DNA from 2 places in the Levilactobacillus zymae genome. Region 1 is predicted to be linked to the other one. Evidence: a T-box and tRNA genes for the amino acid it is inferred to sense, from the RefSeq annotation. Region 1 holds a T-box; the other holds one or more tRNA genes.

Region 1 (10,376 bases):
GTAAAGACTGACTAACGTATCGTTATACCAGCCCAGACTGAAGCCTAAGTTGGTGACGACGACTAGGGCGATGAAGCCCCAAAGCGCGATTAAAACGACGGCGCGGAGTAACCGGCTCCCGAAGCTGGTTTGCCGCCGAATGATAGGTGATGCTGGTGTTCTTCGCATAGTTTATAACCCCCGATCCGGACTGCGCCAGGTTCCCCGTCGTTGTGGATCCACGAAGTAGGAACTGATGGCCGCGATGCAACTGACTAAGTTGATCAGCCAGTAATACAGAATGTAGACGGGGACTAATAAGAGTTCGGGCAGCGTCAACTGCGCGATTGCTTGTGAAGCAATGAAGCCAATCGTAAATTGAATGGCGTTTAAAGTAAACATTAAGATTAGAAGGTTACCATCTAATGAAAGGTTGTGTAGGAAAAAGAGTTGAAACACGTAAGCCACCAACGAAATGGCCGTTAAGATGGCCCAACAATTGCTGACGATGGATTCCATGAGAAGTCCCCGTTGTCCCCATGGATTCAGGTATAAGCCCCGTCGGTTGGTAATCAGGACTTCTAGTCCGCCACGAGCCCAACGCTGGCGTTGCTTAAGTAAGCCACGTAACCGTTCGGGAACTAAGATCCAGCAAACGGCGCGTGGTTCGTAGGCGGCCCGCCATTGATGACGGTACATGCGCCAGGTAATGTCGATGTCTTCGGTCATCACGGCCGGATTCCAACCGCCGACTTCGTTTAACGCCTCGCGCCGAAACGCGACGATCACGCCAGAAACCGTGGTGATGCTGCCGGTCAGGTAGGCTTGGGCCTTCTTGATCAGGTCGATCACGGCTACGTATTCCAGCAACTGGAGCCGACCGAGCAGGGTGGAACGGTTACGAACGATGGGTTTCCCCGTGACAGCCCCGTAGTTGGGGTTCTCCAGCAGGGTGGTCATGAGTTGGGTCACGGCGTCGGGTTGTAACAGTGAGTCGGCATCGATGACCACCAGATAATCCCCTTTAGCGACCTTCGCCCCCTGATTTAAAGCGCTGGCCTTCCCCTGGTTAACCGGTAAATGTAAGGTCCGAATTGCCAGTTGGCCGGCCCATTGTTTGGCTAACGCTTGCATGAGGTCCCAGGTATTATCGGTACTACAATCGTCGATTAAGACGACCTCATAGTGCTGATACTGTAACTCGGCCAATGACTTGACGGCCGCGACCAACGTATCGGATTCGTTGTGCGCCGGGATGAGGATGGACACGAAAGGTTCCTCGGCGGCGGTTAACAACGTCCGGGATTGTCGGTGACGGTAGAAACTAGAAAAAAGGCCACCCGTAATCCAAATAATTGACACAAAGATTGGGTACCCTACGACAAAGATAGTATTCAGATTTTTCAGCCACATAATTGCTTTCTCCCCTAATGTTGAATATCGATAGCATCAATTAGCATGACTATGAGCATAGCATGATTAACAGGTTTGGTGAAACGGCTAGCTTTAAACGTAACAAAAATGTAACTTTTTATAAAGGCGCCGATTTAAGACCAATTTAGAGCGGCCAAACCCTGAAACCGCCACCTTTCTTAACGGTAGCGTACTTGCAAACTGGTGACCGTTTCTAGACCAAAAAATGAGCGGTGCATCTTACGTGGAAACCTCCGTTGAAAATGACGTGGGCCCAGGCGTTACGACAATCGGTTTTCAGTCGTGATCAATTTCTACTATATAAATTAGAACCAAACCGGGTGGGGGCTAGGGCTGATCAATTACTGGGTAAAGTAAACGTGAGGGGCAAAACTCACGGATTGTCCGGTGACGTGGTAAAATAGAACTGGAAAGTTAATGCATAGGAGGGCGATTAGAATGATGCAAAAGGTTCCCACTTTACCATTAGTTGAACGTTTAGGCGCTGGTCAAAAGGTGACGTTGACCACCAGCAATCAGCAACGCGTAACAATTCAACCGGAAGTCCGGGATGGGCAACTGACGGGTAACTACTTGAGCAGCGTTCTACCCGACATTCGGTACGATGATCCGCGAATCATTTTGAAGGAAACGCTGACCGAGTTGGATGTACGCCACGTCACGATTAACAACATTGACTAATCAATCATGAAGACAGCCCCTGATCGTCCGTGGTCGGGGGCTGTTCGCTAACTTGGGGGAGTGAGCAACATTGAAAATTGATTTTGCGATGTTAACGGTAAAGGATACACGTAAGTTACGTTTAATGTCATTTATTACGGACCATCACGGCCAATTTAACCTGGTCGATTTTGCCACCAATATGCAGGGAAGCTATTCGCAAGCCTACCATATTCTCTTGAATTTACGGACCGACCTACAACACCTAGCCCCGACGACCAAGCTGACCAAGGATAGTTTGACCACGCCGATTACGGTTGACGTGTACCGGCATTGGTTATACGCCCGCAGCATTCCGTATCAAGCCGTCCTGGCGACGTTGAGTGCCGAACCGCAACAGGTGCGCACCCTGTGTGAACGCTACGGGATTAGTACGTCGACGTTTAACCGGCGGATGCGGCCAATGCGCCAGCAACTGGCTCAATATCACCTGGAGCTCACCACGAATCCGTTGCGGCTGACCGGGGATGAAACGTTGGTCCAACTGCTGTACTTTACGCTCTTTAGTACCACGCTGACCACGCTGAACGAATTACCCGAATTACCGGCGGCGTATCAGTCGCTATACGATGCGATTTGTACGACCTACGCTGACGACACCCTGTATCAGAATTCCAAGGGATTGGCGCAACATCGCAACCTGCTGATTACACTAGCATTGTTGCGGTTAGCGCAAGGGCACCGGTACGCGGCGTTACGGTTCCCGTTGGTTCACTTGACGGATTTGCGGCCGTTAGCCGTGAAGTTTCAACAACAACTCAACGATACGCCCCGCGAGGCATTAACCGAGCTGGCCACGTTGGACTATTTGTTGACCAGTTCGCCGTATTTCGTCCGGGCTTTACAACCCCGGAACATGCAGCGCCTGTATTCCGGGTTGCGGCAGAAGGTTCCGACCTATCAGCTGGCGCCTAGTGTGGCGTCGCTCAGTGATTTTGCCACTGGTCAAGACTGGTTTGCCAACTGGCTCTTCTCGCTGGGGCAGTTCATGTTGCTCTTTCGGGTTGACCCGCTGTTACGACCGGAAGTCACCGCGTTGTACCGGACCACCCCGACGTCTACGGCAGCGGCCACGGACATTGCGAACAGTCTGGCTCAGCTCTATCCGGAGCAAGTCACGCCTAGCGATTTACGGTTGGTCCAAAAGTACCTTAGCAAGTACACCAACGGGTTAAATTTAACCGCCGCGCGAGTACAGATCTTGGTTTCCTACGACATGTTGGGGGTCACGACCGACATCTTCAACCGCTTGTTGGGCGGGATTGTCCATCTGAGTCTGCTGACCAATCAGGTAGTGATTGACGAACAGAAACGGCATAACTACATTGTGGTCTACGGCACAGATCCGCAGGCCGTTCGGTTTGCCCAGGCCCATCAGTTGGAGGCTTTCCATTGGATTAAGGAGCTGAAGTACGGGGAGAACCTCGACCGATTGATTCGGACCTTGCGACACCACGAGCTGTCAATTTTTGCGTTGGATTTCCAGAATCCGTAAACGACCGCGATTATTCCAAAATTGATGAGTCGCGTAAATTTTTATATTAGGCAAATTACAAGTTTAATCCGAACAAGCCCGGAATCTTTCAATGGCAGTCTGTTGATGATGTATTTTTAATGGTCGTTGATTAATTAGTTCAAGTGCTGCTAGGATCTCATCAGTCGTTACTTGGCTAAAATTGGTCTTTTTCGGGAAGAACCAGCGTAACCGTCTATTAAAATATTCATTGGAACCTCGCTCCCATGGTGAATATGGATGGCAAAAATAAACTTTGATCTGATAATCCTGTTCTAAGGCCTGATAATTGGCAAACTCTTTACCATGATCAACAGTAATGGATTTTACTTGGGGACCGAAGGCCCCCATAAACTTGCCAAAGGCGGTGTTTAGAGCCTTAGCCGTTCTATTAGGGGCTTTGATGGCCCATAGAAGTCGGGTCTTACGTTCTACGAATGTAACCAGACATGATCGTGACTCACTTCGACTAGAAAGCACCGTATCTACTTCCCAATGACCAAAAGCTAACCGTTGATTAACAGTTGTTGGCCGTTGTTCGATGGAAGTCCCACTTGTAAATTTCCCACGATTTTCGCTCACTCGGTGCTGGCGGACATTCCGATTGGGTAGATCAGTCAATTTGAAGGGGAGCCAGCCACGATTAAGCCAATTATAAATTGACGCAGTGCTCAAGTTATAAGCGGCCGCAATGGTTTCTGGTGACCAGGTTAATCGTAAGTGATTGGTAATTAAAGTCGCTAATGCTGCCGTCAGCATCGAACGACGACCGCAATTCCGCCTTTTGCGATCTGCATCTTGCTGAGCTAATTCTGGATCATAAGGTTTAACCCGGTCCAACTCATAGCTAATCGTAGCTTTGGCGACGCCTAAGGCGTCAGCCATTACTTGGTAAGATTTATTCCCCTCATTGACCAGTTGTGCTAGTGCGCCACGTTGAAAACGTGATAAAGTAGATGTACCCAAAGTAATCACTCCCTATATTGGTTGGAATTAGCTACTACCATTGTAAGTGATTGCTTTGGGCTTTTTAATTTCTGTTCGGATTAATTATAGAATTTGCCATTAATATTTTTGTTTTTGCTGAAGCGTGCGGGATTAGGTTTCCCGGACGCTTTTTATTTAATCTATTTAGTGGGTAATTTAAATCTAGGAAAATCCCGCACTAAATCTGGGTTTACAAAGCGGCCGGCCCCCGTATAATGGTGACTACCATCAGATAGGGGGAGTGGAAAACATGACAGATAACGTTTCAAAGACCACGGCAGACAAGACGGGGGGACTGCTGGGGTCCGCTAACGGACCGTCACTAGAAGAAATCAATGGGACCGTCACAATTCCCAAGGAAAAAGGTTTCTTTAAGAACCTGATTGCCTTTTCGGGACCGGGAGCCTTGGTAGCCGTGGGATATATGGATCCCGGTAACTGGGTAACGTCCATCGGGGGTGGGGCCCAGTACGGGTACCTCTTGATGTCCGTGATCTTGATTTCCAGTTTGATTGCGATGTTGCTCCAATACATGGCGGCTAAACTGGGAATCGTGACGCAACAAGACTTAGCTCAGGCCACGCGGTCGTACACGACTAAGCGAGTCGGATTTGTCCTCTGGGTGGTCACCGAGTTGGCCATCATGGCGACGGACATTGCCGAAGTGATTGGGGGCGCAATTGCCCTGCAACTGTTATTCGGAATTCCCTTGATTATTGGGGTTTCGCTGACCGTTTTTGACGTGTTACTACTATTATTATTGACGAAACTAGGTTTTCGTAAGATTGAAGCCATCGTTATTTGCTTGATTACCGTGATTTTAGTGGTCTTCGCTTACGAGGTGATCATCGCTCAGCCGAACATGGGGCAAGCGGTCGCCAACTTTATTCCGCAGGCCCAGATTGTGCATCCGGGACAGTTGACTATGGCGTTGGGGATCGTTGGGGCGACGGTCATGCCGCACAACCTCTACTTGCATTCGTCCATCGCGCAAACTCGTAAGTTTAACCGGGATGACCCGGAAGAGATGCGGCGGGCGGTCAAGTTTACGACCTGGGACTCCAACATCCAGTTGATGGGGGCCTTCGTGATTAACTGCTTGCTCCTATTATTGGGGGCCGCGTTATTCTTCGGTAAGGACGTCGACAAATTAGGGACGTTTGGAAATCTGTACATGGTGCTGCAGGACAATCATTTAGCGGGTGCCGTGGCCTCACCTTTCCTGTCAACGCTGTTTGCAGTGGCGTTACTCGCATCGGGACAGAATTCGACGATTACGGGGACGCTGACGGGGCAAGTCATTATGGAAGGTTTCATTAACTTGAAAATTCCAATTTGGGTGCGCCGGTTAGTGACCCGGTTACTGTCGGTAGCGCCGGTCGTGATTTGTACCATCCTGTACGGCGGGAACGAAGCCGCGTTGGACCGATTATTGGTCAATTCGCAGGTTTTCCTGTCGATTGCCTTACCGTTTTCGATGATTCCGTTGACTATTTTTACCTCGTCAAAAAAGATTATGGGCGCTGAATACGTCAACAAACCCTGGGTGACTTGGCTGGCCTGGCTGAGTACAATTGTCTTGACCTTGTTAAACCTCCAGATTGTGTGGGCGAGTCTGAAACTGTTCTTCTAATTTTAAGGAGGGCGAGTGTGTCTTGGCAGTTGACATTTATCCGTCAGGCCAGTATCATCGAAACCATAAGCAATGAAGCAGTTCAGTAGTGGTCTGGGCAACGGTGCAGAGAGCCGACGGGAGTGCGAGTCGGAACGTCCGAGAACATGAATTACCCTGTGGAGCGGCTGATGTGTTCAGCGGGTCATTCCGTTAACGATGACGAGCGGTTGTCACACGACAACAACTTGGGTGGTAACGCGGATTTTGAATTCGTCCCTGATGGTCTTGATGACCGTTAGGGACTTTTTTAGTATATAGGAGGAAAACACATGTCGATTATTGATGAATTAAAATGGCGCGGGGCCATTAACCAGCAAACGGACGAAGCGGGCTTAGCCGACTTAGTTAACGAAAAGGCCGTGGGGCTGTATGCCGGGATCGATCCCACTGGCGACTCGATGCACATCGGTCACTTGATTCCGTTCATGATTCTTAAGCGATTCCAGTTGGCGGGTCACCGGCCGTACATCGTCATCGGGGGCGCAACGGGTTCGATTGGGGACCCATCCGGGAAGAAAGCCGAACGAAAACTGCAAACGATGGACCAAGTCCGGCATAATCAAGACTGCTTGACGGCTCAGATGGAACATCTTTTCGGCCAAGACGGTAGTTTTAAGATCGTGAACAATTACGATTGGTTATCCAAGTTGTCCTTGCTAGACTTCTTGCGAGACTTCGGGAAGTTATTTAACGTCAACACCATGTTGAACAAGGAAATTGTGGCCTCCCGGTTGGAAGTCGGCATTTCCTACACCGAATTCACGTACCAGATTCTCCAATCGATCGATTTCCTTCATTTATACAAACACGAAGATGTCCAACTCCAAATTGGGGGCGCCGACCAATGGGGAAATATCACGTCCGGTATTGATTTGATTCACCGACAGGAAGGTTCCGATGCCAAGGTTTACGGGTTAACGATTCCGCTACTGCTGAAGGCGGACGGCACTAAGTTTGGGAAGTCCGAAGGTGGCAACGTCTGGTTGGACCCCGAAAAGACCTCGCCTTACGAATTCTACCAGTTCTGGATTAACACGGATGACCGCGACGTGGTGAAGTTCTTGAAGTACTTTACTTTCTTGAGCCAAGATGAGATCCAGCACCTGGCCGATGCCGTAGCGGCGCACCCTGAAAAGCGGGAAGCCCAGACGCGGTTAGCCGAAGAAGTGACTGAGTTTGTTCACGGTCATCAAGCTGTAGTCGAAGCCCAACACATTACCAAGGCTTTGTTCTCCGGCGATGTGGCGGATCTGACGGCTAGTGAAATCGAACAAGGTTTCAAGAACATGCCATCCGTGACGGTAGCTGCGGACAAGCAAGGCTTGGTGGAATGGCTAGTGGATACTACCAAGATTGAATCGTCACGGCGTCAAGCCCGTGAAGATATTACGAACGGTGCGATTCGGATTAACGGTGAAAAGGTGACGGATCCCGCCGCTGAGATTGATCCAACCAGCGCGTTTGATGGTAAGTTTGTCATTGTGCGGCGGGGGAAGAAGCGGTACTTCTTAGCCCGAGTTCAGTAAATTGATGATCATTTGTAGCCCACGGGAGACCGCGGGCTTTTTTTGTTGTTAAAATAAAGGCGAACGGTACAGCGTTTAAAAACGGGGAACACACGGCCGTCGGGTAACTATTATTGGGTGATGGGTTTATAAGATATGGCTTTGAAAAAAGGTTAGAAAGTTTTAGTGATTTTGGTTGACGGTGGGGGCCTAGGTTGGTATAGTTATAGACGTTGTCACGGCAATGTTATCAGCTAGACCAATTTGAAAAATTGAAATTAGTTGTTGACGAGCCACTGACAAAATGTTATTCTAATTAAGTTGTCGCTAAGCGATGACGGTTCAGCTAGAAACGTTGTTAAATCAAACTTCTAGTTGACATCATCTTAACGAGATGTTATGATGATTAAGCTGTTCGTTTAACGAACAGCTTGGTAGACCTTTGAAAACTGAACATTGTTTCGACAAACCAAATATGTGTAGGGCGGTTTGAACTTTGGTTCAAACCCAAACAATATTTGCGAAGTCAATTCGCTTTAAAAACGTAACAACAATCGATGAGCTATTCGAGCTTATCATCTTTTAAGATGAGAGTTTGATCCTGGCTCAGGACGAACGCTGGCGGCATGCCTAATACATGCAAGTCGAACGAGTTCCCGTTGATTGACGTGCTTGCACTGATTTCAACATTGGAACGAGTGGCGAACTGGTGAGTAACACGTGGAAAACCTGCCCAGAAGCAGGGGATAACACTTGGAAACAGGTGCTAATACCGTATAACAACAAAAACCGCATGGTTTTTGTTTGAAAGGTGGCTTCGGCTATCACTTCTGGATGGTTCCGCGGCGCATTAGCTAGTTGGTGAGGTAAAGGCCCACCAAGGCGATGATGCGTAGCCGACCTGAGAGGGTAATCGGCCACATTGGGACTGAGACACGGCCCAGACTCCTACGGGAGGCAGCAGTAGGGAATCTTCCACAATGGACGAAAGTCTGATGGAGCAATGCCGCGTGAGTGAAGAAGGGTTTCGGCTCGTAAAACTCTGTTGTTGAAGAAGAACGGGTGTCAGAGTAACTGTTGACATCGTGACGGTATTCAACCAGAAAGCCACGGCTAACTACGTGCCAGCAGCCGCGGTAATACGTAGGTGGCAAGCGTTGTCCGGATTTATTGGGCGTAAAGCGAGCGCAGGCGGTTACTTAAGTCTGATGTGAAAGCCTTCGGCTTAACCGAAGAAGTGCATCGGAAACTGGGTAACTTGAGTGCAGAAGAGGACAGTGGAACTCCATGTGTAGCGGTGGAATGCGTAGATATATGGAAGAACACCAGTGGCGAAGGCGGCTGTCTAGTCTGTAACTGACGCTGAGGCTCGAAAGCATGGGTAGCAAACAGGATTAGATACCCTGGTAGTCCATGCCGTAAACGATGAGTGCTAAGTGTTGGAGGGTTTCCGCCCTTCAGTGCTGCAGCTAACGCATTAAGCACTCCGCCTGGGGAGTACGACCGCAAGGTTGAAACTCAAAGGAATTGACGGGGGCCCGCACAAGCGGTGGAGCATGTGGTTTAATTCGAAGCTACGCGAAGAACCTTACCAGGTCTTGACATCTTCTGCCAATCTTAGAGATAAGACGTTCCCCTCGGGGACAGAATGACAGGTGGTGCATGGTTGTCGTCAGCTCGTGTCGTGAGATGTTGGGTTAAGTCCCGCAACGAGCGCAACCCTTATTATCAGTTGCCAGCATTCAGTTGGGCACTCTGGTGAGACTGCCGGTGACAAACCGGAGGAAGGTGGGGATGACGTCAAATCATCATGCCCCTTATGACCTGGGCTACACACGTGCTACAATGGACGGTACAACGAGTTGCGAAGTCGTGAGGCCAAGCTAATCTCTTAAAGCCGTTCTCAGTTCGGATTGTAGGCTGCAACTCGCCTACATGAAGTTGGAATCGCTAGTAATCGCGGATCAGCATGCCGCGGTGAATACGTTCCCGGGCCTTGTACACACCGCCCGTCACACCATGAGAGTTTGTAACACCCAAAGCCGGTGGGGTAACCTTCGGGAGCCAGCCGTCTAAGGTGGGACAGATGATTAGGGTGAAGTCGTAACAAGGTAGCCGTAGGAGAACCTGCGGCTGGATCACCTCCTTTCTAAGGAATATACGGAGGCTACACATACTTTGTCGAAACAATGGTCAGTTTTGAGGGGTCTACCCTCAAACTTGTTCTTTGAAAACTAGATATTATCAATTATTTTCCTTTAATTATTAAAGATAATTAAACCGAGAACACCGCGTTTATTTTGAGTTTTTTAATTAGTTTATTCGCTAATACTCAATTAATCAGCGGTCACGAAGTGACCGTTAGGTTAAGTTATGAAGGGCGCATGGTGAATGCCTTGGTACTAGGAGCCGATGAAGGACGGGACTAACACCGATATGCTTCGGGGAGCTGTACGTAAGCTTTGATCCGGAGATTTCCGAATGGGGAAACCCAATCATCTTTACCGATGATTACAACTTGACGAATACATACTCAAGTTGAGGCAGACGTGGGGAACTGAAA
Region 2 (10,376 bases), 150 kb from region 1:
AAATCCAGCCCTGAGAGGCTGGATTTTTTGAATTAAATTTAGGGGTGAAGGACTAATCCATTCGGAAGCGTTTTTAAGATAGAAATGAATAAAAAATAAGAAGATTGCATGAGATGGCTAATTTTTTATTCATTATTCGGTCGGGGTTTTAACGGCTTTGAAGGCGATTACATTCCGAAAAACGTTGCTTAATAACGTTTCATGGATTATAATTATCACTGTGTTTTATGAGAGGCCTATGAGATGTTCATACACTTCGTAGCCGACCGTTATTCCTTACGGAGCATAAATATTGTTTTTGACGAATGCAATGGAGGTATTATCAATTTGAATAACAAATCGGAAGTCAGCCAAGATAAATCATTCTTTGGCCAACCACGTGGGTTATCCACTCTGTTCTTCACTGAAATGTGGGAACGGTTCAGTTACTACGGGATGCGCGCCATCCTGATCTACTACATGTACTATTCCGTCACTAAGGGCGGGTTAGGGTTCGATCAAGGAACTGCTGCCTCGGTGATGTCCATCTACGGATCCATGGTTTACCTTTCCTCTGTTTTAGGAGGATATCTGAGTGACCGAGTTTGGGGGAGTCGCCGGACCGTCTTTATCGGTGGGGTTCTCATCATGTTCGGGCACATTGCGTTATCGGTTCCTGCCGGTAAAATGGCCTTATTCGTTTCCATCTTATTAATCGTCTTAGGGACCGGTCTGTTGAAGCCTAACGTTTCCGAAATGGTTGGGAGCCTGTATGATGCAGGGGATCCACGACGGGACTCTGGGTTTACGATTTTCGTCTTTGGGATCAACTTAGGGTCCTTGGTGGCCCCTTATTTGGTTGGGTGGCTTGGTTTAAGCTACAACTTCCATTTAGGGTTCTCCTTAGCCGCCATCGGGATGTTCTTAGGATTAATCCAGTATTGGGTTGGCGGGCGTAAGTACCTGAGCAAGGACAGCTTATACCCAGCCGATCCACTGGAACCCGGTGATATGAAAAAGTTGACCGTACGGGTCATCATCGGCTTAGTGGTCTTCGCCTTAGTGCTGTTATTAATGAGTATCTTGGGTGCTTTAAACATCAACAACTTCGTGCTGCTATTATCAATCATTGCGATTGCCACACCAGTTGTTTACTTTACGGTCTTCTTGACCAGTAAGAAGGTTACGGCGACCGAACGGAAACACGTGTGGGCTTACTTAGGCCTGTTCATCGCGGCCGCTATCTTCTGGGCCATCGAAGAACAAGGGTCATCTGTCTTAGCCTTATTCGCGGCTAACCAGACTAACAACAACTTCCTGGGGCTCCACATCTTGCCAGCTTGGTACCAGTCACTGAACCCATTGTTCATCCTGATCTACACGCCAATCTTTGCGATGCTGTGGGATCGTTGGGGGAAGAACCAACCAAGTTCACCCGCTAAGTTTGCCACTGGGATGATCTTTGCCGGGATTTCTTACCTGATCATGGTGATTCCTGTGACGATGTTTGGTTCAGGAACCAAGGTAAGTCCCCTGTGGTTAGTTGGGAGTTGGGCCGTGGTTGAAATCGCCGAATTACTGATTTCACCAATCGGGTTGTCCGTGACGACCAAGTTAGCGCCACGGGCCTTCCAGTCACAAATGATGAGTATGTGGTTCTTAGCAGATTCCGCCGGCCAAGCGGTCAACGCGCAAATCGTTAAGCTCTACACGCCAGGGAACGAAGGCGCCTACTTCATGGGGGTCGCCATCGTGGCCTTAGTTGCCGGGCTTATCTTATTCGCCCTAGTTAAACCAATCAAGAGTTTAATGGCGGGGATTAAATAACCCCATTAATGATGAAAAAGTGCTACGCTAGGTCAAACTAGTGTGGCATTTTTTTATGGAAAGGGGGGACCAGCGATGGTTCGAGTTGCACTGATCAGTGATTTGCACTTTGACGTTAATCAGACCGATCCGGTTACCATGCTTCCCCGACAAGTCGCCTACTTAAAGCGGCAGCGGGTGGGGGTGTACCTGATCGCCGGTGATCTGACGAACCACTTTGACCAGTCCGTTGAAATTGCCGAGCGCCTACAACGACAGCTGGCGCCGGCGCAGGTGCGGTTTGTGGCCGGCAATCACGATATGCTTCACGATGTGACCGAGGCGGCCTTAGAAACGCCGTTGACGCCCACTTACTTGCATAATCAATGGCTTGACTTACCGGGTACCGACTGGCGAATTCTAGGGAATAACGGGTGGTACGATTACGGCTTTGCCGATAACCTCACGGGACGGAACTTTCTGGCCTGGAAAAACGCGTTCTGGGTCGATGGAAGTATCCCCCAGGATCTAAGTGACGCCCAACGGTTTGAACGGGTCTACGCGCAATTAACGGCCGAATTAGACCAGGCTCGGCAGACCGGCAAGCGTGTCTTGGTGATGACTCATTTTGTACCGCGCCGAGAATTTATTTTATACACGCAGGATAATCGCTTTTGGAACATGGCGAACGCGCTGATGGGGAGTCCGCGCTTAGGTGAGCTATTTGCCCGTTACCGGGTAGCGGCCGTGCAATTCGGTCACCTTCATCGCCATTATTGGCCCCAACACCTCGGGCCAACCTGGTATTGTAATCAAGCGTTGGGTTATCATAATCGGCGAATTAACGAGTGGGAAACGTTCGATTACTTCACGGAATGGCAACGACGCTTAAGAATTTTGACCTTAAATTAAAAAAGTTTCCAAAAAAGCTTGACGCTTTATACAGATTTTTGTATGATAGTGAAGTTGATTCGTTACGACGTTTCAAGTTTTTGGAGGGGTAGCGAAGTCTGGCTAAACGCGGCGGACTGTAAATCCGCTCCTTCGGGTTCGGTGGTTCGAATCCACTCCCCTCCATTTTTATTGGGCTATAGCCAAGTGGTAAGGCAACGGGTTTTGATCCCGTGATGCGCTGGTTCGAACCCAGCTAGCCCAATTAGAGGTAACATCACGAGAAGGACTCAGTCGTTAGGCTGGGTTCTTTTTTTTGTTGGGAAAAAATTGACAAGTCTCGTTTTTTTCGCTAAAGTCGAACTAATTACGAAACCAGACCAGTCAGCGTCTAATTGAACGGGATTGTCGGTCACGGCCGCGTGGACGGTCCTAGACCAGTCTTTGAGGGATACCGTTGTACGCAAATGTATTCGCTGCCATGGTTGGTGGGATTAATGGGACCGACGTGTTTTTGCCAGTCACCTAAGGAGGAAATTAGAATGAATATTGGATTTATTGGGGTGGGTGGCATGGCCCAAGCCATTATCGGCGGCTTGCTACAGGCCAAGGCGTTCTTACCAGAAGACATTATCGTTCACAGTCATCGACGGGAAAGCTACGAATCCTACGCAACACGGCATAACCTGGTAGCGGCGCCTACGAATGCGGCGGTGACGCGCGAAAGTGACCTCGTGGTTCTTGCCGTTACCCCGAACGTGGCGCCGGCAGTGTTAACCGAGATCAAAGATGAACTAGCAGACGGTCAGACGACCTTAATTTCTATCGTGGCGGGGTTGTCGTTGGCGGCCATGGCGCAACTGGTCGGACCCAACGTGCCGATCTTGCGGACCTTACCCAACGTGAACGTCGAGATTGGGGCCGGCATGACGGCCGTAGCGGCCAATGATCAATTAACTGGTGGAAAATTGACCAGCGCCCTGGGCGTTTTCGGTGCGATTGGTACCACCACCGAGCTAGCCGAGGATCAATTTGGCGTTTTCAGTGCCTTAGCAGGTAGTTCACCGGCCTATGTCGATTTGTTTATCGATAGTTTAAGTCGGGCCGGGGTTAAGTACGGTCTGACCAAACAACAGGCGACGCAGATTGCCGCCCAAGCTACCCTGGGGTCGGCCAAAATGATCTTGAAGAGCGATAAGATTCCGTTTGCCTTGATCGACCAGGTTGCTTCACCCGGGGGCAGTACCGTAGCGGGGCTACTCGCGATGGAAGAAGCGGGGTTGATGACGGCGGTGGTGAAGGGGATCGATGCCACGGTGGCCAAGGATAATGCTAATAGTCACTAACTTGTAGGTTGCAACGCTGGTCTATACCGATTATAATGACAATGTTGATAGCTTGAGCCTTAACTGAGGAGGAGAAACATGAGCATTGTCTTAAAGCACGCCAAGATTTACACCGGTGACGAGGTCATTGATGACGGGTACATTCGGTTTGATCAGCAAATTGAAGCGGTCGGGCCGGTCGCTGATTTTCGGCCCCGCCCCGCCGACGAGATCCACGTGGTGACGGGTCAAACAATCGTTCCAGGATTTATTGATGTCCATAGTCATGGGGGGTACAGCTATGATAGTATGGATGGGGACCCTGACCAAATCAACGAGATGGTTAACGACATGGTCAACGAAGGGATTACCTCATTGTTCCCAACGACCATGACCCAGTCTAACGAGGCCATCGATCACGCGATGAAGGGCATTGCGGTGGCGGCCGAAGAGAATCCCGTGATTCAAGGTGTCCATTTGGAAGGGCCGTTCATTGCGGCGATTTTTAAGGGAGCCCAGCCCGAGAAATACATTAAGGATCCCGACGTGGCCTTACTTGAACGGTGGAACCAGTTGTCCGGACACCGGGTGAAATTAATCACCTATGCGCCAGAGGATGCGGGGGCTGCTAAGTTCGAGAGCTACTGTTTAGCGAACGGTATCGTGCCGTCCGTGGGCCATTCCAACGCGACGCGCGAACAGTTGCTGAATAGTCGGGCCACCCACGTGACGCATTTATACAACGCGCAGCGGGGGTTACGCCACCGGGAACCCGGGGTAACCGGTCACGCGATGCTCGAAGACAATCTGTATTGTGAAATCATCTGTGACGGTTTCCACATTGTGCCGGACATGATCAAGCTGGCCTACGAGCAAAAGGGCCCCCACCGCCTAGAATTGGTCACGGATTCCATGCGGGCCAAGGGGATGCCCGAGGGTGTCAGCGAATTAGGTGGGCAAAAGGTCATCGTTAAGGACCGGCAAGCTCGCCTCGAAAGTGGCAACCTGGCCGGCTCCGTGTTGCGGTACGACGAAGCCTTCCGTAACGTGATCGCCTTTACGGGATGTGACGTCAATGACGCCGTACAAATGAGCGCGGTTAATCAAGCCGAAGAATTCGGTTTGACACAAAAAGGTAAACTAGTCGTGGGACGCGATGCCGACTTGAACCTGATGACGCGAGACTTGCACTTGCAAGCGACCTACAGTCTCGGGCGCAAGTTCGATCACACCACGAAGTAAGAAGATTTAGAAGGGATGTTGGGTGCTGTGAGTTCACCGATTTATATTCAAATTCATAATGACATTAAACGGGCCATCGAAGCCGGTAAGTGGGCCGTGGGGGACCGAATCCCATCCGAACGGGAGCTCTCACGCGATTTTGATGTGAGTCGGATGACGCTACGGCAGGCCATTCAGACCCTGGTCGACGAAGGAATCCTCGAACGCCAAGTGGGGTCGGGGACCTACGTGGCCAACCAAAAAGTACAAGAAAAGATGTCCGGGGTCACCAGCTTTACCGACCTGATGTTGGCCCAGGGCAAGCAGCCGTCCAGTAAGACGATTTCTTACCACGTGATGAGCCCGTCACTGAGTGAAGCTGAAAAACTTAAGTTGCACGAAGACGACCTGGTTTTGCGAATGGAACGCATTCGTTACGGCGATGATGTGCCGATTTGTTTTGAGGTCGCCACGGTGCCCGATCGCTTGGTCAAGGGCTTGAATAAAAAAGAAGTGACCAGTTCCCTGTACCGGGCGTTGGAAGACAAGAAGAAGCTGAGTCCGGGGAAGGCCCAACAAACGGTCTCCGCGATGTCGGCGTCCGAACGAATTGCCGAGTACCTCAAAATCAAGCGCGGGGACGCCATCTTGCGGTTGCGGCAGGTAACCTACCTGCAAGACGGGACGCCGTTCGAATACGTGCGCACCCAGTATGTGGGCGAACGGTTCGAATTCTACTTGGAAAAGTAGTTCGACGGCCCGAGACCCTGGGGGAACGCGGCCCCGTCGCGAAGTTAAATTAAAAAGGCCTCACAACCGTTAGAGACTTCTAAGGGGCTGTGGGGCCTTTGATTTAGGATTTTTCGTGTTTCGCTTGTTGCTTGACCAGCCGTAAGTAGTGGGGGATCACCGCAATCCGTTTGAGTCGTTTGGGCTCCTTGACCGTCCGGTAGAACCATTCTAGGTGGTGTTTTTGCCAGAACTCTGGCGCACGGGCTACCGTACCGGCGAGCACGTCAAAACTGCCACCGACCCCCATCCACAGGCCGTGGGTGGCCTGGCGGTAATTGGCAATGAAACGTTCCTGTTTAGGAAAGCCTAAGGCCGCAAAGACCATATCCGGGGCTTGAGTGGCTATGTCGTCGGCTACGACCTGGGCGTCCGAGAAGTAACCGTCGCGTAACCCGACAATCTTTAAACCGGGATAACGCTGAGGCAGGATGGTTTTTAACCGGGCGATGACTTCGGGTTTGGCTCCCACAAAGTAAGCCGAACGGTGCTGTTCACTGCCCCATTGCAGCAGGGTCAGCAGGGTATCAAATCCGGTGATGCGCTCGGGCAGGGGCTGTCCTAAAATCTGGGCGCCGTTTAAAATCCCGATGCCGTCGGGGGTAATATAGTCGGCGGACTGAAGGAGGGCCCGGTAGTCCGGATGGTCGTGGGCGTACATCACAATTTCGGGATTAGCGGTCACCACAAAGGTGTTTTGCTGCTGCACGATGCGGTGTTGCACGGCTGCCGTGAATTGAGCGGCTGTGGTGTTGATGAAGGGGATGTCGAGGACCGTAACGGTCGGAAACGTCGAGGACATGACAAAACTTCCTTTCCAAGTGAAGGGCGGGTCACCGTAAAATCTACCGTTAAAATTGGTGATTTTTGGCGGTCGGCGCCAGACTTTGCTATCATTTAATTTATAAGCCGGATTAGTGGGCTGAGTTTTTTGTTTCTGGTACTATGAAAAACAAGTATAATGAATCGGTTTCATGCTAAAATGAAACAGTTGAATCGCGTTTTAAATCGAGTTACAGTGCTGAAACCTAGCTAAGGAGAGTAAAATCCATTATGACGAACTTGTATCCTGACGACAGCTATACGCTCCATACGGATGCCTACCAAATCAACATGATTCAGACGTACTTTGAAGAGGGGATGGCCCAAAAGCACACCGTTTTTGAAGTGTTCTTTCGGGACATGCCCTTCCACAACGGGTATGCCGTTTATGCGGGATTGGAACACGTTGTCCATTATATCCAAAATCTCCACTTTTCCCAAACTGATATTGATTATTTACGGGAAGCTGAAGATTATTCTGAAGAGTTTTTGACGTACTTAGCGAACTTTAAATTTAACGGATCAATCCGTTCGGCGGTGGAAGGCGAGTTGGTCTACGCCCACGAACCGATTTTACAGGTCGAAGGGCCGTTAGCCGATTGTCAGCTGGTCGAAACCGCGATCTTGAACATTCTGAATTATCAAACGCTTATTGCCACTAAAGCCGCACGCATTCGCTCTGTGGCCGGCGATGACGCGTTGATGGAATTCGGGACGCGACGGGCGCAGGAATTCGATGCCGCGATTTGGGGGACCCGGGCCGCTTACATTGGGGGCTTTGACGCGACGTCTAACGTGCGGGCGGGAAAACTTTTCGGAATTCCGATTAGTGGGACGCACGCGCACGCGTTGGTTCAGACCTACGGCAACGATTATGACGCCTTTAAGGCCTACGCGCAGACCCATCACGATTGCGTTTTCCTGGTCGACACCTATGATACGTTACGCAGTGGGGTGCCCAATGCCATTAAGGTCGCTCAGGAGATGGGTGACCAGATTAATTTCCAAGGGGTGCGGATTGACTCCGGGGATATGGCCTACTTGTCCAAACGGGTCCGGCAAAAACTCGACGAGGCGGGGTTCCCCAATGCGAAGATTTTCGCGTCTAACGACCTGGACGAAAAAACCATTCAAAGCCTTAAGATGCAAGATGCGAAGATTGACGTTTGGGGGATTGGGACCAAGTTAATTACGGCTTTCGACCAACCTGCTTTGGGGGCGGTCTACAAGATGGTTGCGATCGAAGATGATCAAGGCCAGATGCAGCCGACCATTAAGCTCTCAAATAACGCCGCTAAGGTCACGACGCCGGGCAAGAAGCAGGTCTGGCGCATCACCAAAAAGACGGACGGCAAGACGGAAGGCGATTACGTGGCGTTAGATCACGAAGATCCGCGGAACGAAGATTCCCTGTACATGTTCCACCCGAGTTTCACCTATATCAGTAAGACCGTTTCCGACTTCATTGCCCGGCCGATTTTACAATCCATTTTTGAAGATGGCCAGTTGGTCTACAAGTTGCCGAGTCTGTCGGCGGTTAGGGACCGGTGTCGCGGGGCGTTGGCTAACCTGTGGCCCGAATATAAACGAGATTTGAACCCACAGAAGTATCCCGTTGATCTATCGCAGAAGTGTTGGGACCAGAAGATGGCCATCATCAAGCAAATTCATAATTACGTTCAAAAGATGCCCGAATAGGCACGAACCAGCAGATGAGGGGGCAGTTTCATCATGCGTAAGATGCAAAAAGAGATTATTGAAGCGTTAAAGGTGCAACCCACGATTGACCCAGAAACCGAGATTCGGCGGAGCGTGGATTTTTTAAAGGACTACCTGCGGCACTATTCGTTTATGAAGACGTTGGTGCTCGGCATTTCCGGTGGTCAAGATTCGACGCTTACCGGGGCGCTATGTGAACAGGCCGTGACCGAGTTGCGGCGGGAGACCGGAGATACGGCTTATCGGTTTATTGCGGTCCGGCTACCCTACGGCGAACAGGCCGATGAAGCCGATGCCATGGCGGCAATTGACTTTATGGGCGCCGACGAAGTCCAACGCGTAGACATTCAACCGGCCACCGATGCCATGGTTGCTGCCGTTACGGCCAATGCCGATGATGTCAGTGACTTTAATAAAGGGAATATCAAGGCGCGGCAGCGGATGATTGCCCAGTACGCGATTGCGGGTGCCCGGGCCGGAGCCGTGGTCGGGACCGATCACGCGGCCGAAGCCGTCACGGGATTTTATACCAAGTACGGGGATGGGGCGACCGACATTTGTCCCATCTGGCGCTTGGATAAACGCCAAGGAGCGGCAATGTTGACCTTCTTGGGAGCGCCCCAGCATCTGTATCAAAAGGTCCCCACGGCGGATCTTGAAGACGATCGGCCGGCTTTACCCGATGAAGCGGCTTTAGGGGTCCGTTATACGGATATCGACGACTATTTAGAAGGGAAGCCCGTCGCGGATGCTGCGGCCGATAAGATCGAAGCTTGGTACCGCAAGACGGCCCATAAACGACACTTGCCGGTAAACGTTTACGATACGTTCTGGCAGGCCAACTAACGGAGGAATAACGATGCGAAAGAATAATATGAATGCGTATATCGGGGCGTTGTCCCGGGTATTACAGGGAACGGAAGACGAAGCCGGAGACATGAACGCCGACTTTGAAACGCTGCGCCAGGCGTTAGATGCTGGCACCGTGGGTGACTTGTCGACCGCCGATTTAGCTCAGATTAAGGCTCACTTTCAGACGGGAACGACGGGGTACGTGGATAAGTTAAATCAATTACAAAAAGCCACGGTACCCGTTCGGGTGTTGGGTAAGCACAAGGCCTTGGTGGCAGCTTACCGGACTTACACGGAAGGTTGTCAAGCCATGACCGATAGTATTGATGCGGATAACCAAGTCGTTGATCAGGGCACCTTTGATGCGGCCGAGAAGACCCAAGAAAATGCCATGGGTAAGGTCACTGCCGCGACCCAACGGATCATGATGAGTGTTCAATAAGAAACAAAATGGAGGGTGGAGGCGACGGTCTCGACCTTTTCTAGGCTTAACGGTGGTATCATGAAAGGAGTAGGGCGGATGACGAACGCTGAGTTACAACGACTGGTTGAACGTCTCTCACAGGAGAGCTTTGGCCGTCCCTTTCGCCACCGGGCGACATTCAATGCACGATTACGGACGACGGGGGGCCGCTACCGTCTGCGCGATCATAACTTGGAGATCAACCCCAGGATGTTGACCGAACACGATCAGGCCACCTTGGTGGGCGTGATCAAGCACGAGTTGTGTCACTACCACCTGCATTTAGCTGGGCAATCGGGTCAGCACCGGACGAAGGCGTTTCAGACTTTGTTGGCGCAAGTCGGTGGGTTACGCTACGCACCGGCACCGCCACGCCGACCTGCTCGGCCGCGACAGTGGCAAGTCTATGTGTGCAGTCGCTGTCGGCAGCGTTATTACCGCTTACGGCGCGTCGACGTGACCAAACTGGTCTGTGGACGGTGTCACGGGCGACTGCAGCGGCAAGGCAC

The links. A T-box is a leader RNA that pairs with one kind of tRNA and senses whether it is charged. The one in region 1 lies ahead of tyrS (tyrosine--tRNA ligase), so its partner is inferred to be a tRNA-Tyr.
Region 2: it encodes a tRNA-Tyr, which carries the amino acid that the T-box ahead of tyrS (tyrosine--tRNA ligase) is inferred to sense. The anticodon was not compared.

Annotation. Positions count from the first base shown of each region.
Region 1 covers NZ_JAVLAS010000001.1:760,150-770,525, forward strand. The annotation lists gene RI501_RS03365 (hypothetical protein) at 1-168, opposite strand, end outside; gene RI501_RS03370 (glycosyltransferase) at 172-1,341, opposite strand; gene RI501_RS03375 (hypothetical protein) at 1,852-2,094, shown strand; gene RI501_RS03380 (helix-turn-helix domain-containing protein) at 2,165-3,628, shown strand; gene RI501_RS03385 (IS30-like element ISLsa1 family transposase) at 3,692-4,612, opposite strand; gene RI501_RS03390 (Nramp family divalent metal transporter) at 4,884-6,266, shown strand; T-box leader at 6,330-6,529, shown strand; gene tyrS (tyrosine--tRNA ligase) at 6,578-7,834, shown strand; rRNA gene RI501_RS03400 (16S ribosomal RNA) at 8,397-9,962, shown strand; rRNA gene RI501_RS03405 (23S ribosomal RNA) at 10,178-10,376, shown strand, end outside.
Region 2 covers NZ_JAVLAS010000001.1:913,706-924,081, forward strand. The annotation lists gene RI501_RS04060 (peptide MFS transporter) at 328-1,806, shown strand; gene RI501_RS04065 (metallophosphoesterase) at 1,882-2,697, shown strand; tRNA gene RI501_RS04070 (tRNA-Tyr) at 2,780-2,862, shown strand; tRNA gene RI501_RS04075 (tRNA-Gln) at 2,870-2,941, shown strand; gene proC (pyrroline-5-carboxylate reductase) at 3,219-4,022, shown strand; gene nagA (N-acetylglucosamine-6-phosphate deacetylase) at 4,101-5,243, shown strand; gene RI501_RS04090 (GntR family transcriptional regulator) at 5,271-5,972, shown strand; gene RI501_RS04095 (WecB/TagA/CpsF family glycosyltransferase) at 6,076-6,813, opposite strand; gene RI501_RS04100 (nicotinate phosphoribosyltransferase) at 7,065-8,531, shown strand; gene nadE (ammonia-dependent NAD(+) synthetase) at 8,565-9,398, shown strand; gene RI501_RS04110 (hypothetical protein) at 9,412-9,846, shown strand; gene RI501_RS04115 (SprT family protein) at 9,925-10,376, shown strand, end outside.